Regions from separate parts of the Brevibacillus sp. WF146 genome, predicted to be linked through region 2. Evidence: riboswitches for the same ligand, from Rfam matches in the RefSeq annotation. Region 2 holds a riboswitch; each other region holds the start of a gene.

Region 1 (4,200 bases), 250 kb from region 2:
AGGAACTGGTGATCCGCAACTTTTCGGAAGTGAAATACGACCTGGCCGACATCACGCCCAACATGCAAAAAGCCGGACAACCCTGATGGTTGTCCGGCGCTTCCTTACTTGCGGGCGTAAGGCACCTCGGGAACGTATTCCTTTCCTTTGTGCGTGCCGATCCACTTCAGTTCGGCCAGGGCCAGCCGTTCAAAATTTTCCGCCACGTGAATGTCTCCCTGCGCCCTCCATCCGACGAAAATCGGGTACATCCGGCGGAAAAAGCCGTTGACAAACCACATGTCAAACAGCAGGTCGGGATGGACGAGGCCGTTTTTATGCAGCACCCCTACCATCTCGAAGAAGCCGTACAGCGCGACAAAGTGGTTATAGCCTTCGCTGCCGCGCGGATACAGGCGCAAAAACGCGTCGTAATCCAGCTCCTCTTCCGCCAGCGAGGTGGCGAACCACTGTCTCGCGGCCCGCAGCCGTTCCGATTCGAACTGATCGTACAATTTCAGAATAATGTCCGCATCCTGATACGTGGGAATCATGTGCTATCACCTCACAAAAAGATGCAACCCGATTCCAGTATGTCCCAGACCAGGTGAAAAGACAAGCGTTTGTTCGCATTTTTTCGCGCATGGCCTGCATCCGGACAGCAAATCCCCGGGCTCGTCCGAGCACCGGGGACTGCTCGTGAAGCGTCAACAGGAGGGTCCCCTATCGGGCCACCTCCTGCAGATGCCTTTGCGGCTGCGCGTCCTGCCGAATGATCGTTTCCAATTCATCGCGGGGCAGCTGCCTGATGATGCGTATGAAATGATAGGCCAGTTCGGCGTCGAACTGCGTCCCCGCCCCACGGCTGATCTCCTGCAGGGCCTCCTCTACCGGCAGCCCTTTGCGGTACGGCCTGTCCGCCACCATCGCGTCGAAGGCGTCAGAGATGGCCAGAATGCGGGCCATCAGCGGAATCTCCTCGCCGACCAATCCGTCCGGATAGCCCTTGCCGTCGATTCGCTCATGGTGCGAACGGATGGCCGGCAGCAGCTCGTGAAACATGCCCGCCTGCAGGATAATCTCATATCCAATCACCGTGTGCTGCTTGATCTTGTCGTACTCCTCCGGTGTTAATTTCCCACGTTTGTTGAGAATCTGATCCTCAATGCCGATTTTGCCGATGTCGTGCAAAATCCCGCCAAAATAAACCTCCTCCGCCTTCTCCTCCGGCAGCCCGATCGCCCGGGCGATCTCCCGTCCCCAATGGGCCACCCGCTGGGAATGGCCGCTCGTGTAATGGTCACGGGCATCGATGGAAGCGGCCATGGCGGTGAGGAATTTGTGGTTGAAGGATTTGATCTCGTCCATTTTTTGGCGCAGTTTTGTAAGACTATCGTAGTATTGATAAAAGACAAAACTCATGAGGACAAAAGCGACCATCATCGGTACGATGGCGGATAGCCCAAACGTTTCAACCAGGCGTGCACTGACGCCGCCGAGAATCAACAAAAGCAAGTAGGTAAGCGTTGTTCCATTCGCCAAATTTTTTACTGTCGGTATCCATTTCGACTTATGAAAATAGGAAATTCCTAATCCGCAAAGCATGATGTTAATAAACCAATACGCTACCACCAGGATTACATCCGTGATCATGGTGGGAACGGGAAGCACATTGCACGCCGTTTTCAGAACATCTACAGCCCATATCGTCAGCATAATTTGTCCGAAATTGGCGGCAGCTTTTAAGGGATTGGGTTTGACAAGGACGGATAAAATCAAAGCCTCAATAACGGCCGACCAGATTCCGACCCACGCACCGAAGAGCAGTATCCCTGAAAAAATAACGGCGTTGTTAAGTGTGAGTATATAGTTTAACGTCCTGACGGGCGCAAATGAAGAGATGATGGTGAGAAGTACATAGGAAATCAATATTTCCCAGTTTTCTCTGGGCTCCCAGTAAGGCAGGGAGTTCAAAATGATGAGGATACCGGAAACGGTAAACCCCAAAATCACCAGTAATCCTTTCAAAATGTATCGTTTCTCAGCTCTTTGTCGCATAACTTTTACCTTCTCGAAGTTGAAGTAACGAGATCGGCTTGTTCATCAAGCGCTGAACAAGCAGAAATGCCCCTAACATAATAAAAATATCACCGATACTGATCACCCTCGGAATAATGGACGGCATATAAATAATATCGGACAAAAAGGGCAGAACCGTTTGCTCTGTCAAGACCGTATGCTTAAAGTCGGTGCCGTTGAGTACCGGAGTGAGGTCGTAGGGCAGTTTCTTGGCTTGTTCCAGATCAATGGGCATTCTCCCGCCGTTCGTCCAAATGACAATCGCATTTAAAAACCAGCCGACCATGAGAATGCGGATATCTTCAAATTCCCGGTTCATGAGAAAAAAACCCAGAATAAACAAATAAGCTGCGGAGACAAAAATACCCCCGTACGCGGGAACAAATGCGGAGAGAATCTGCAGCGCAATACTGGCAACCAGCATCATTATTCCTTTAAATGTAGGGATTTCTTTTAGTTTTCCTCCCCTGAGCAGCGCAATCAGAAAAGAGAGAAGAATGACATCCAGCAACATACAAAATCCCCCAGACGGTAAGGAAAAAACACCACTTTTCAGTCAAGCGGTGTTTTTCCCTTGCCATTGAAATTATTAACCAATGTGATAATTAGCAGAAGTTGCAGCAACAATACCGGCTACCAGCAAGACAGCAACGAACCATTTTTTCATTCCAATTCCCCCCTTTTACATAGTGGAGAAAGCTGGTTTCGCTACTTGTGGACACACAGGCCAAGCGACCACATACAGCCTGTGCTCTTCTTTCCTCTTTCCGTTCGAAAAGAGGGCGGATTCGCTACTGGCTCCATACAGACCAAGCGACCAGATACAGTCTGTACTTCATCGCGCTTCCTACCTATATTTTACACGTTCATGACAAATTTCGGCAATCATAGATTCATAGTCTAATAGCTTCAATTTCTGAATGGTAAAATTTCCCCAGAACTATATTCACAACAGCGCTGCCAAGACAGCCTTCTGCGCATGGAGGCGATTTTCCGCCTGGTCAAAGACGACGGAGTGGGGACCGTCAATCACGCCGGCCGACACTTCTTCTCCGCGGTGCGCAGGCAGGCAGTGCATGAACAGGTAACCGGGATCGGCGTGTTGGACGAGCTGCTCGTTTACCTGATAGCCCGCAAAATCCTTGAGGCGCTGCTCGTTTTCCGCTTCAAAGCCCATGCTGGTCCACACGTCCGTGTAGATGACGTCGGCGCCGTTCACCGCTTCGGCGGGATCGTGCGTGACGCCCACCCGGCCGCCGCTGGCCAGCGCATACGCGGCCGCTTTCTTCACGATGTCGGCGTCCATCTCATAGCCCGGCGGCGTGGCGACGCGCACGTCCAGGCCCAGCAGGGCGGCCGCCAGCACGAGCGAGTTGGCGACGTTGTTGCCGTCGCCCACGTAGGCCAGCTTGACGCCCTGCAGCGTGCCCTTGTGCTCCCAGATCGTCAGCATGTCGGCCAGCGCCTGACACGGATGGAACTGGTCGGTCAGGCCGTTGATGATCGGAATGCTGGCGTGTTCGGCCAGCTCCTCCACCCCGGCGTGGGAAAACGTGCGGATCATGATGGCGTCGACGTAGCGGGACATCACCTTGGCCGTATCGCTGATCGGCTCGCCGCGTCCGAGCTGCAGTTCCTTGCCGCTCAAAAACATGCTCATGCCGCCCAATTGGTACATGCCTACTTCAAAGGAAACGCGGGTGCGCGTCGACGACTTGTCGAAAATCATCCCCAATGTCTTCCCCTTGAGCGGCTGATACGGTTGACCGCTTTTTTGCCGCTGTTTGAGATAGGCGGCAAAATGCAGGAGCTGAGTCAGCTCCTCTCCGCTGAATTCATCGACGCGGAGCAGGTCTTTTCCTTTACAACTGGCCAATTGCTCGCTTGCAAAGTGATCCAATATCTTCACAGGCTGCATGCCCGTCACCTCTTTTCTCCGTAATGGCTTCCACGTACAGCGCAAACGTCTCCGCGGCAGTGAACAGCGGAACCCCCTGCTGGACCAGCCGGCTCCGCAGAGCAAAGCCGCTGCGGCCGCGCCGGTTCCCCTTGGTGGCGGTGATGAGCGAAAAGGCTACGGTTTCCGTCTGCAGCAGCGCTGCCAGATCCCGCTCGTCCGCGACCACGTGCGTGACGGAAAAG
Region 2 (4,200 bases):
ACGTACGCCTTGCCTTTTTTGATCAGCAGCACCGCGCGATTGTACATTTCCTCAAAGTAGTCGGAAGCGAAATACAGACCGTCCCACTCAAAACCCAGCCATTTGACGTCTTCCTTGATCGCTTCCACGTACTCGGTGTCTTCTTTCAGCGGATTGGTGTCGTCAAAGCGCAGGTTGGTTCTGCCCTTGAACTCGTCAGCCAGCTCAAAGTTCAGGCAGATGGATTTGGCATGCCCGATATGGAGATACCCGTTCGGTTCCGGAGGGAATCGGGTAACGACTTCTTTCACTCGTCCCGCCTGCAAATCCTCGATGACGATGTTGCGGATAAAGTTGGATGATGCCGACTTGTTTTCCAATTGAATCAACCTTTCACTTCACCTTTACATTCAATAATACTGATTCCTCATCGAGAGTTCAACAAATCGGGCCGTCCCCCGTCCCGCCGCACACCGCCGGGACACTTACCGCTGCAGCAGACGGTCGTAATAAATGTTCACGATGGAATCCAGCGGCTTGCGCTGTTCGACGACGGCCTGAATCTTTGCCAGATGCTGCGGGCGCACCAGATGGGCGAGCGGCTGCGGAACGCGGGCAAACTGGCGGAACGCTTCGCGGGCCAGGTCATCCCAGTACGCGTGATAGCGCAGCAGGTCGTCCGGCATGACCCTGACCCGGTCGGTGCCCGTTTCCGGCAGGCAGTCGAACGGTTCGTCCAGATTGAGCGTTCCGTAGTCGTCGGTAAGCTGTTCGCCGGGCTGAATGTCCCGGGCCGCCAGTTCCAGATCGTAGGCCGTGCCGACGCAGTTGACGTGAAAGCTGTGGTTGACGAAGCGGGCCTTATCCCAGCAGAGAATGTACGCTCCATGCTGATTGCGAAACGAGTATTTCAACACGTCCTGCTTGCGCAGCGGATCAAGCGATTCCACGTAAGACGGGTCCAATACCTGATCGAGATCGTCCAGCACCCAGACGATGGTTCCCTTGGGAATCAGCTTGGTGGCAAAGACTCCGTACCCGATTTCATCATGAATATACCTCAGTTCCGTATCCGGATGCATCATCGTCTCATTTCCCTCCTTGGCGAAGCTGCTCTGTTTTCTACATCATAATCAGTCCGGCCGGCTCGGGTGTGTGCGAAGGTGTGTGCGAAGAAAAAAGATTTGCTGCCTAGGAAGAGGAACCGGACGATGGTCACAAATACAACAGAATTTTTTCATTTTGTTATTAAACATCGGGACGTTTTTACCGATCTAATGAAAGGAGACGTGATTTTACCAAGTCCATTGGACTGCTTGCACCGCGGGATGAAATGAAGATGGTCTCATTTCCCGTTTTCTGAATTCCACAAGACCAGGCATTGATATCGAAACGGCAAACCCGGGGAAACCCGGCGGCGCAAAGCTACAGGGGCTACCTCCGCCGCGTGCGGACACGCCAGCCAGTTACCGAAGTATTGATGTAGGACAGACCGATGATCCTATGTCATCGGTCTTTTTATGGAAACAAGCGGTTGCAGGCCATAGGGGGAGGTGAAGCGCCAGACGTACGGACCATCCATCGCAACTCGCTTCTACAACAAGACAAAGGAGGAACGATTGTGAAAAAGTTCTGGACAAAACTCAGCGCTCTGGGTCTGGCCGGCGTTTTAAGCCTGTCCGCCTTCGCATCGGCGGGAAATGCCGCCAACCGTCCAACCTCCATGTCGCCGAACGGCATGGTTACCTCGCCGCACTACCTGGCTACCGCCGCTGCACTGAAGACGCTGCAGGAGGGCGGAAACGCGGTAGATGCCGCGATCGCGGCGGCTTCCACGCTGACCGTCGTCTATCCCCATTACACCAGCATCGGCGGAGACAACTTCTGGCTGATCTACAACGCAAAAACGAAAGAACTGCGCGCCCTGAACGGCAGCGGCCGTGCCGGGGAGAAAGCGACCATCGAGTTCTACAAGAGCAAAGGGTACGATAAAATCCCGTCCCGCGGTTACCTGGCCGCCAACACCGTCCCCGGAGTCGTTTCCGGCTGGTGGGAAGCGTACAACTACGCCCACAAGGAGATGAGCGGCAGCAAGATCCCGTGGAGCAAACTGCTGGAGCCGGCGATCGAATACGCGGAAAAAGGCTATCCCGTCTCCCCTAACCAGGTGTACTGGACCAAGTACGCGACCGATCCGACCGACAACGAACTGAAAAATCTGCAGCGCTTTGAAGAGTTCCGCAAAATCTACCTGAAGCCCAACGGCGAACCGTACCAGGCCGGCGAAATCATGAAGCAGAAAGACCTGGCGGAAACCTTGAAAGTGATCGCCAAAAAAGGGGCGGACGGATTCTACAAAGGCGAAATCGCCAAGAAAATCGTCGACGACGTGCAGAAAAACGGCGGCTTGCTCACCCTGAAAGACTTTGAAAAACACACCGCCACGTGGGCAAAACCGATTTCCGTCGACTACCGCGGATACAAGGCGTACAACGTGCCGCCCAACTCGCAAGGGATGGCCTCGCTCTCCATTCTCAACATCCTGAACAACTTCGATCTGAAGAGCATGGGCGAAGGCACTCCCGACTACTACCATGTGATTGTGGAAGCGACCAAGCAAGCCTTTGCCGACCGTGACAAATGGCTGACCGACCCCGAGTTTGCCGACATTCCGGTGGATTACTTGCTGTCCAAAGAGCACGGTCAAGAACTGGCCAAGCGGATCGACATGAAAAAGGCAGCCCAAACGGTGGAGCCGCTCGATCCAAAAGGGGACACTGTATGGCTCGGCGTCGTCGACAAGGATGGCAACGCCGTTTCGATGATTCAAAGCCACTACTTCGACTGGGGCTCCGGCATCGTTGCCAAAGGCACCGGCGTACTGCTGCAAAACCGCGGCAGCTACTTCTCCCTGGATCCGAACCACGTCAACCGCTTGGAGCCGGGCAAACGCTCCTTCAACACCATCAATCCGGCGATGCTGTTTAAGGGAGACAAGCCCTACCTCCTCTATGGAACCCAAGGCGGAGAAGGACAGCCTCAGACTCAGGCCGCCCTGGTGACCCGCATCGTCGATTTCGGCTTCAGCGTACAGGACGCGATCGAAGCGCCGAGATGGCTGCACGGACGCAACTGGGGCGCTTCTTCCAACAACCTCAAGGTGGAAAGCCGGATTCCGCAGGACGTTCTGGACGAACTGATCAAACGCGGTCACCCGGTTGAAAAACTGGAAGCCGCCTACACCGATCAAATGGGCCAATCCGGGGCAATTCTGATCGATCCCGTCACCAACGTGAAGTTTGGCGGCGCCGATCCGCGCGGAGAAGGTGCAGCAATCGGATATTGATTCACTCCAGACTGCCGGGAATGTTCCCGGCAGTCTGAATGCTTTCACGCTTCAGACGTTCGAACAGGCCTGATTATAAAAGGAGGAATTCCTTCGTGTTTGTCTTCGGCAAGCTTCGAAACAAACTGATTGTTTGGTTTCTAGTCGTAGCGATCATACCACTCATCGGCACCTCCCTGTACATCACCACCAGCAGCTCAAAAATCATCACGGACAAACAGCGGCAGTCCTACATCGACCTCGCCAAAAGCACCGCCGTCGCGATGGATCAATACCTGGACAGACGGATGACGGAGATTCAGGTGCTGGCCCGTTCATCTGACATTCAATCGACGGACGCTGCCGCGAAAAACCTGTTCATTCGCTCGTTCACCGAGGAAATGAAGATCTTCGACGGCAACACCTTCATCTCTCCGGACGGGAAAGTGTCCGCCGACACGTTTCCGAAAAGCGTCGGCATCGACTTGTCCGAACGGCCGTTTTTCAAGGACGGGATGGCCGGAAAATCCAGCTATTCCGATATCGTGATCGCCAAGACGACCGGCAAGCGATCCATCGTCGTCGCCTCCCCCGTCAAGAGCCAAAGCGGCCAAATTCTTGGCGTCCTGACTGGTCTCGTCAACGTTGACCAGTTTACCGAAACCTTCCTGCAAAATCTCAACCTGGGCAGCGGCGGGTACGCCATTCTCGTGGACAACAAAGGGCTGATTCAAGCCCATCCCAACAAAGAGCTGATCGGCAAAGCGGTGGATGAAGCCGGTCTGCCGCAGGGATTGGCCGAGATCCTCAAGAAAGGCGGCAGCGAGACGGCCTCCTATACCTACAGCTACGCCGGCAGCGAGTACATGGTCGCCTATGCGCCTATTGCGAAAACG
Region 3 (4,200 bases), 850 kb from region 2:
AAACGCTACACTTTAAACCTGTTTACCGTTTCCATCAAGCCCGTGGCGATTTCACTTAATTGTTGAGCGGTGGACGCCACTTCTTCCGACGATGCGGTCAGTTCTTCGGAAGAGGCTGCGACTTCTTCCGTGGTCGCCGAGTTTTCCTCTGTAACGGCGCTTACCTGCTCCACCCGTTCCATCACGATATCCTTGGACTTCACGATCTCGTCCATGGCCATGTACGTCTTCTTCATCAGAGGGGCGATGTTTTCGACGGAAGCCAGGATATCCGCAAAGGATTTTACCGTGTTTTCCACCGATGTCACCTGCTCCATGACGGAGGCTTCCACGTTCTGGGACGTTTTGATCACTTCATCCGTATCGTTGTGGATCGATTCGACCAACTGGAGAATGGTATTGGTATGCTGCCTGGACTCTTCCGCCAGTTTTCTGACTTCTTCCGCCACCACCGCAAACCCTCTGCCTGCTTCTCCCGCTCTTGCCGCTTCAATGGCCGCATTCAACGCCAGCAGGTTGGTCTGGTCCGATATGCCGGAAATGATATCGGTAATGCCGCTGATCTCCTTGACCGAGTCGGTCAGAATCCCCACTTTCTTGACAACGACTCCAATGGCTTGTTTGATCTCCTCCATGGAGGTGACCAGCTTATCCATTTCTTCTTTTCCGATATGGGCTTTGTTCTCAGCCGTTTCGGTTTCGTCCTTGACGTTTTGCAGTTCCTGATACACATGTTCGATGTTGCTGGTCAACTGCGACAGAGCCCCGACAATCTCGGACAAATCCTGGGCCTGAGTGGCCGCTCCCGCTGCTACGTGCTGCATGGTCGCAGCAAGCTCCTGATAGGATGCCGACATTTCCTCCGAAACAGCCGCCAGGTTTCGGGAATGATCCGTCACTTCATGCGAATTGCTCTTTACCTCTGTCAATGCTTTTTTCATGTTGTCGATGACCACTGACAACGACCTGTTCATCTGGGCAAATTCGTTTTTGCCTTCCGCTTCCAGCGAAACGGTGAAGTCATATGCCGAGAGCCTTGCCAGGACGCTGTTGATCTGAGCCATGGAGCCTTTCATCAGTGTTGTCAGGAGCAGCGTCAGGCCACCAACGATTACGGCGATTCCGACAGCAACTCCAATAAACCGGTTTTTCGCCTGCTGGTATTCCCCGTCGGCTTGATTCACCACTTGTTTCGCCTCATCCGCCTGCAAGGTCACCAGTTTGTTGATATTGGTTTGAACAGTGTCAGCATACTGGGTGAGTTGGGCTCTCTCTTCTTCCGTCGTTGCCACGTTGGACTTCAATCTGCCGATATACGAGTCCACTGCTTCCAGATAACGGGTATAATTTCTGTCGATTTCGTCAATAATGGCCCTCTGTTCCTCGCTCATCTCTTGATTCCGAACTTCTTCGAGGATGCTGCCCGCGCTGGACTTCTGGGTTTCGATCGACTGTACCACATTTTGATCATAGCGACTGGCAAACAACAGTTTTGCGGTTTCAAGCCTGATGCTGTAAAAGTCCGTTTCAAACTGCTTCAGTGCAAGGGATTTGAGCATGTTTTTCTCGTACAGATCGTCCATGTCCTGACTGAACGCTGCCATGTTGTTCAAGGCGGTGAAGGAAAGATATCCGACGGAAACCAATGTGACGACAAATAATGTAAGCAATAATGTGGTGATTTTCACGTTTTTGGCTACGTTCTTGTGTTTTACAACGATTGCATGATGATCTTGCTCATTGTCAACTGCATGTCTTGCTGCCACTTTTGATACCTCCAGGTTTCATGATTACGGTTGCCACTCATCCTTGCCTCTCGTCAATCCCTGCCAAATTCGGGCCCAACCCCCTTTTTCTGCCAAAATAAAAAAAGCCTTCCTGCTAAAAGGGCAAGAAGGCTTAAAAAACAGATTGGCAACCGGCTGCCATAGTAAACGAAGTTACCTTAGGCCCTTAGCTTTGCGTCCCTACTTTTCAATAGGTTTGCCTTTTTTCAAAATATATCAATTGTCAATATAATGGTAACTTATACCGTTGCGTTCCGTCAAGGGGGACACCTTTTCTCCTGCCTGCTCTCCCGGCTAGCTCTCCTGCCGCTCCATCCACTCGCGGTACAGGGCGTCGATCTCCTCCGTCAACCGCTCCAGCTCCTGCTGCCAGCCGATCCGTTTCCGGTAGTCCGTCTCGCCGCCGGACAGCAGGGCCATCACCTCATCCCGCCGGGCTTCCCGCTCGGCGATCGCCCGCTCCAGTTCCGCCAGCTTGTACGGGTTGGGCCGCTTGCGGGAGCTGGCCGCATCCGGGCCGGAACCGGCCGGTTTCATCGTGTGCGGCATCGTTTCGGCATGCGGCCGCTTTTCGCTTTGCAGCGGCTCCCCCGCTTTCCGCGCGTTCTCCGCCGTCCGGCTGCCAGCCCCGCTGTGCCGCTGTCTTCGTTTTTCCCGCGCCTCTTCAAAGGTTCCCTCGTCGTGGACCAGCCGGCCGTTTTCCACCCAGTAGACGCCGTCCACCATCTTTTGCAAAAAGTACCGGTCGTGGGAGACGATGAGCAGCGATCCCTGAAAGCCGGCCAGCGCCTCCTCCAGCGTTTCGCGCGCCTCAATGTCCAGGTGGTTGGTCGGCTCGTCCAGCACCAGCAGGTTGACGTCCTGGTGCATCAACTGCGCCAGCCGCAGGCGCATCCGCTCCCCGCCGCTCAACTGGCCGATCCGCTTGAACACCTGTTCGCCGTAAAACAAAAACGCGGCCAGCCGGTGACGCGCTTCCGCCTCGGAGACGGCCGCCGTCTCCCGAAACACGTCGATCACCCGCCGCTCCTGGTCCCCCTCCAGCGCCCGCTGGGAGAGATAGCCGAGCTTGACACTGCTTCCGATCCGCACCGTTCCCGCGTCGGGCGGAAGCTCGCCCACCATCATCCTGATCCACGTCGACTTGCCACAGCCGTTGGGTCCGAGGATCGCTTTTCGCTCGCCGTACCGCAGCAGGAGGGAGGCGCCGTCAAACAGCCGCTTCCCCCCGAACGACTTGCTCACGCCCTCCGCGACCAGCACCTCTTCGCCGCTCCGCTCCGCCTTGTGAAACGCCAGGCCCATCCGCTCCGCTTCCAGACGGGGCCGTTCGATCCGCTCCAGCCGGTCCAGCGCCTTTTCCATGCTTTTCGCCCGGCGGTGAAACGCCTCGTTGGGCGGATTGGAGCGGTTGCCCCACTCCTTCAGCCGTTTGATCGCTTCCTGCATCTTTTTGATCTTTTTCTGCTGCTCCTGGTACTCGGCAAACTGGCGCAGCAGCCGCTCCTCCCGCTCTTTGACGAAGGTGCTGTAGTTGCCGGTGTAGTGTTCCGCCACGCCTCCGTCGAGGTGGTAGATGGAACTGACCACCGCGTCCAGAAAGCAGCGGTCGTGCGAGATCATCAGCACCGTTCCCGGATAGTCGCGCAAAAACCCCTCCAGCCACTCCATCGCCTCCAGGTCGAGATGGTTGGTCGGCTCATCCAGGAGAAGAACGTCGCTCTGCTGGCAGAGCAGTTTGGCCAGTCCCGTCTTGGTCTGCTCCCCTCCGCTCAACCGCGCAAAGGGCGTGGACAGAAATCCCTCGGAGAGACCCAGGCCGTCCGTCACCTGTGCCATGCGGGCTTCCCACTGATAGCCGTCCAGCCGCTCAAACTCGGACTGCAGCGTCTGGTAGCGCCCGATCAGCCGCTCCAGCTCTCGGTCCGCTTCACCGACGCGGCTCATCTCCCGCTCCAGTGAGCGCATCTCTTCCTGTATCGCCAGGACGTCGCCAAAGGCGCTGGCGATCACGTCCCGCGCCGTCCATTCCGGCGGGTACTGCGGCGTCTGCGGCAGGTAGGCCCAGCGGATGCCCTTCGCCCGGAACACCTCTCCCGCGTCGGGCTGCTCCAGGCCGGCCAGCAGCTTGAACAGCGTGGTTTTGCCCGCGCCGTTCGGTCCGACGATGCCGACCCGCTCGCCCGCCTTGATCTCCAGCGTGACATCCCGCAGAACGGGGTCCGCTCCGTACGACTTTTGCACGTGTTGGGTCGCGATGATGATCATGGAAAAACGCCTCCTTGGGGTTGTGCCACCGCCCTGCCCGACAGACAGGTCCGGCCAAGCGGGCCCGCTCCCGCCCCGGAAACGTTGGAAACGCCTCCTGCTCCGGGCAGCACACTCGCCGGCGGCCTTTTTTGGACGCAAAAAA

The links. Region 2 has a riboswitch for cyclic di-GMP ahead of ggt (gamma-glutamyltransferase). Riboswitches for the same ligand answer to the same signal wherever they lie in the genome.
Region 1: linked by a shared signal. The riboswitch ahead of A6764_RS03355 (DUF5317 domain-containing protein) and the one ahead of ggt (gamma-glutamyltransferase) in region 2 are both predicted to bind cyclic di-GMP.
Region 3: linked by a shared signal. The riboswitch ahead of A6764_RS06170 (methyl-accepting chemotaxis protein) and the one ahead of ggt (gamma-glutamyltransferase) in region 2 are both predicted to bind cyclic di-GMP.

What each region holds. Positions count from the first base shown of each region.
Region 1 covers NZ_CP109943.1:678,436-682,635, reverse strand. The annotation lists gene A6764_RS03370 (VanW family protein) at 1-86, shown strand, start outside; gene A6764_RS03365 (DUF4760 domain-containing protein) at 105-533, opposite strand; gene A6764_RS03360 (HD-GYP domain-containing protein) at 703-2,037, opposite strand; gene A6764_RS03355 (DUF5317 domain-containing protein) at 2,021-2,572, opposite strand; cyclic di-GMP riboswitch class II at 2,830-2,912, opposite strand; gene argF (ornithine carbamoyltransferase) at 3,005-3,976, opposite strand; gene carB (carbamoyl-phosphate synthase (glutamine-hydrolyzing) large subunit) at 3,921-4,200, opposite strand, start outside.
Region 2 covers NZ_CP109943.1:426,170-430,369, reverse strand. The annotation lists gene A6764_RS02250 (glutamine--tRNA ligase/YqeY domain fusion protein) at 1-368, opposite strand, end outside; gene A6764_RS02245 (SET domain-containing protein) at 465-1,064, opposite strand; cyclic di-GMP riboswitch class I at 1,364-1,453, shown strand; gene ggt (gamma-glutamyltransferase) at 1,703-3,325, shown strand; gene A6764_RS02235 (methyl-accepting chemotaxis protein) at 3,421-4,200, shown strand, end outside.
Region 3 covers NZ_CP109943.1:1,272,303-1,276,502, reverse strand. The annotation lists gene A6764_RS06170 (methyl-accepting chemotaxis protein) at 6-1,766, opposite strand; cyclic di-GMP riboswitch class I at 1,911-1,998, opposite strand; gene abc-f (ribosomal protection-like ABC-F family protein) at 2,082-4,055, opposite strand.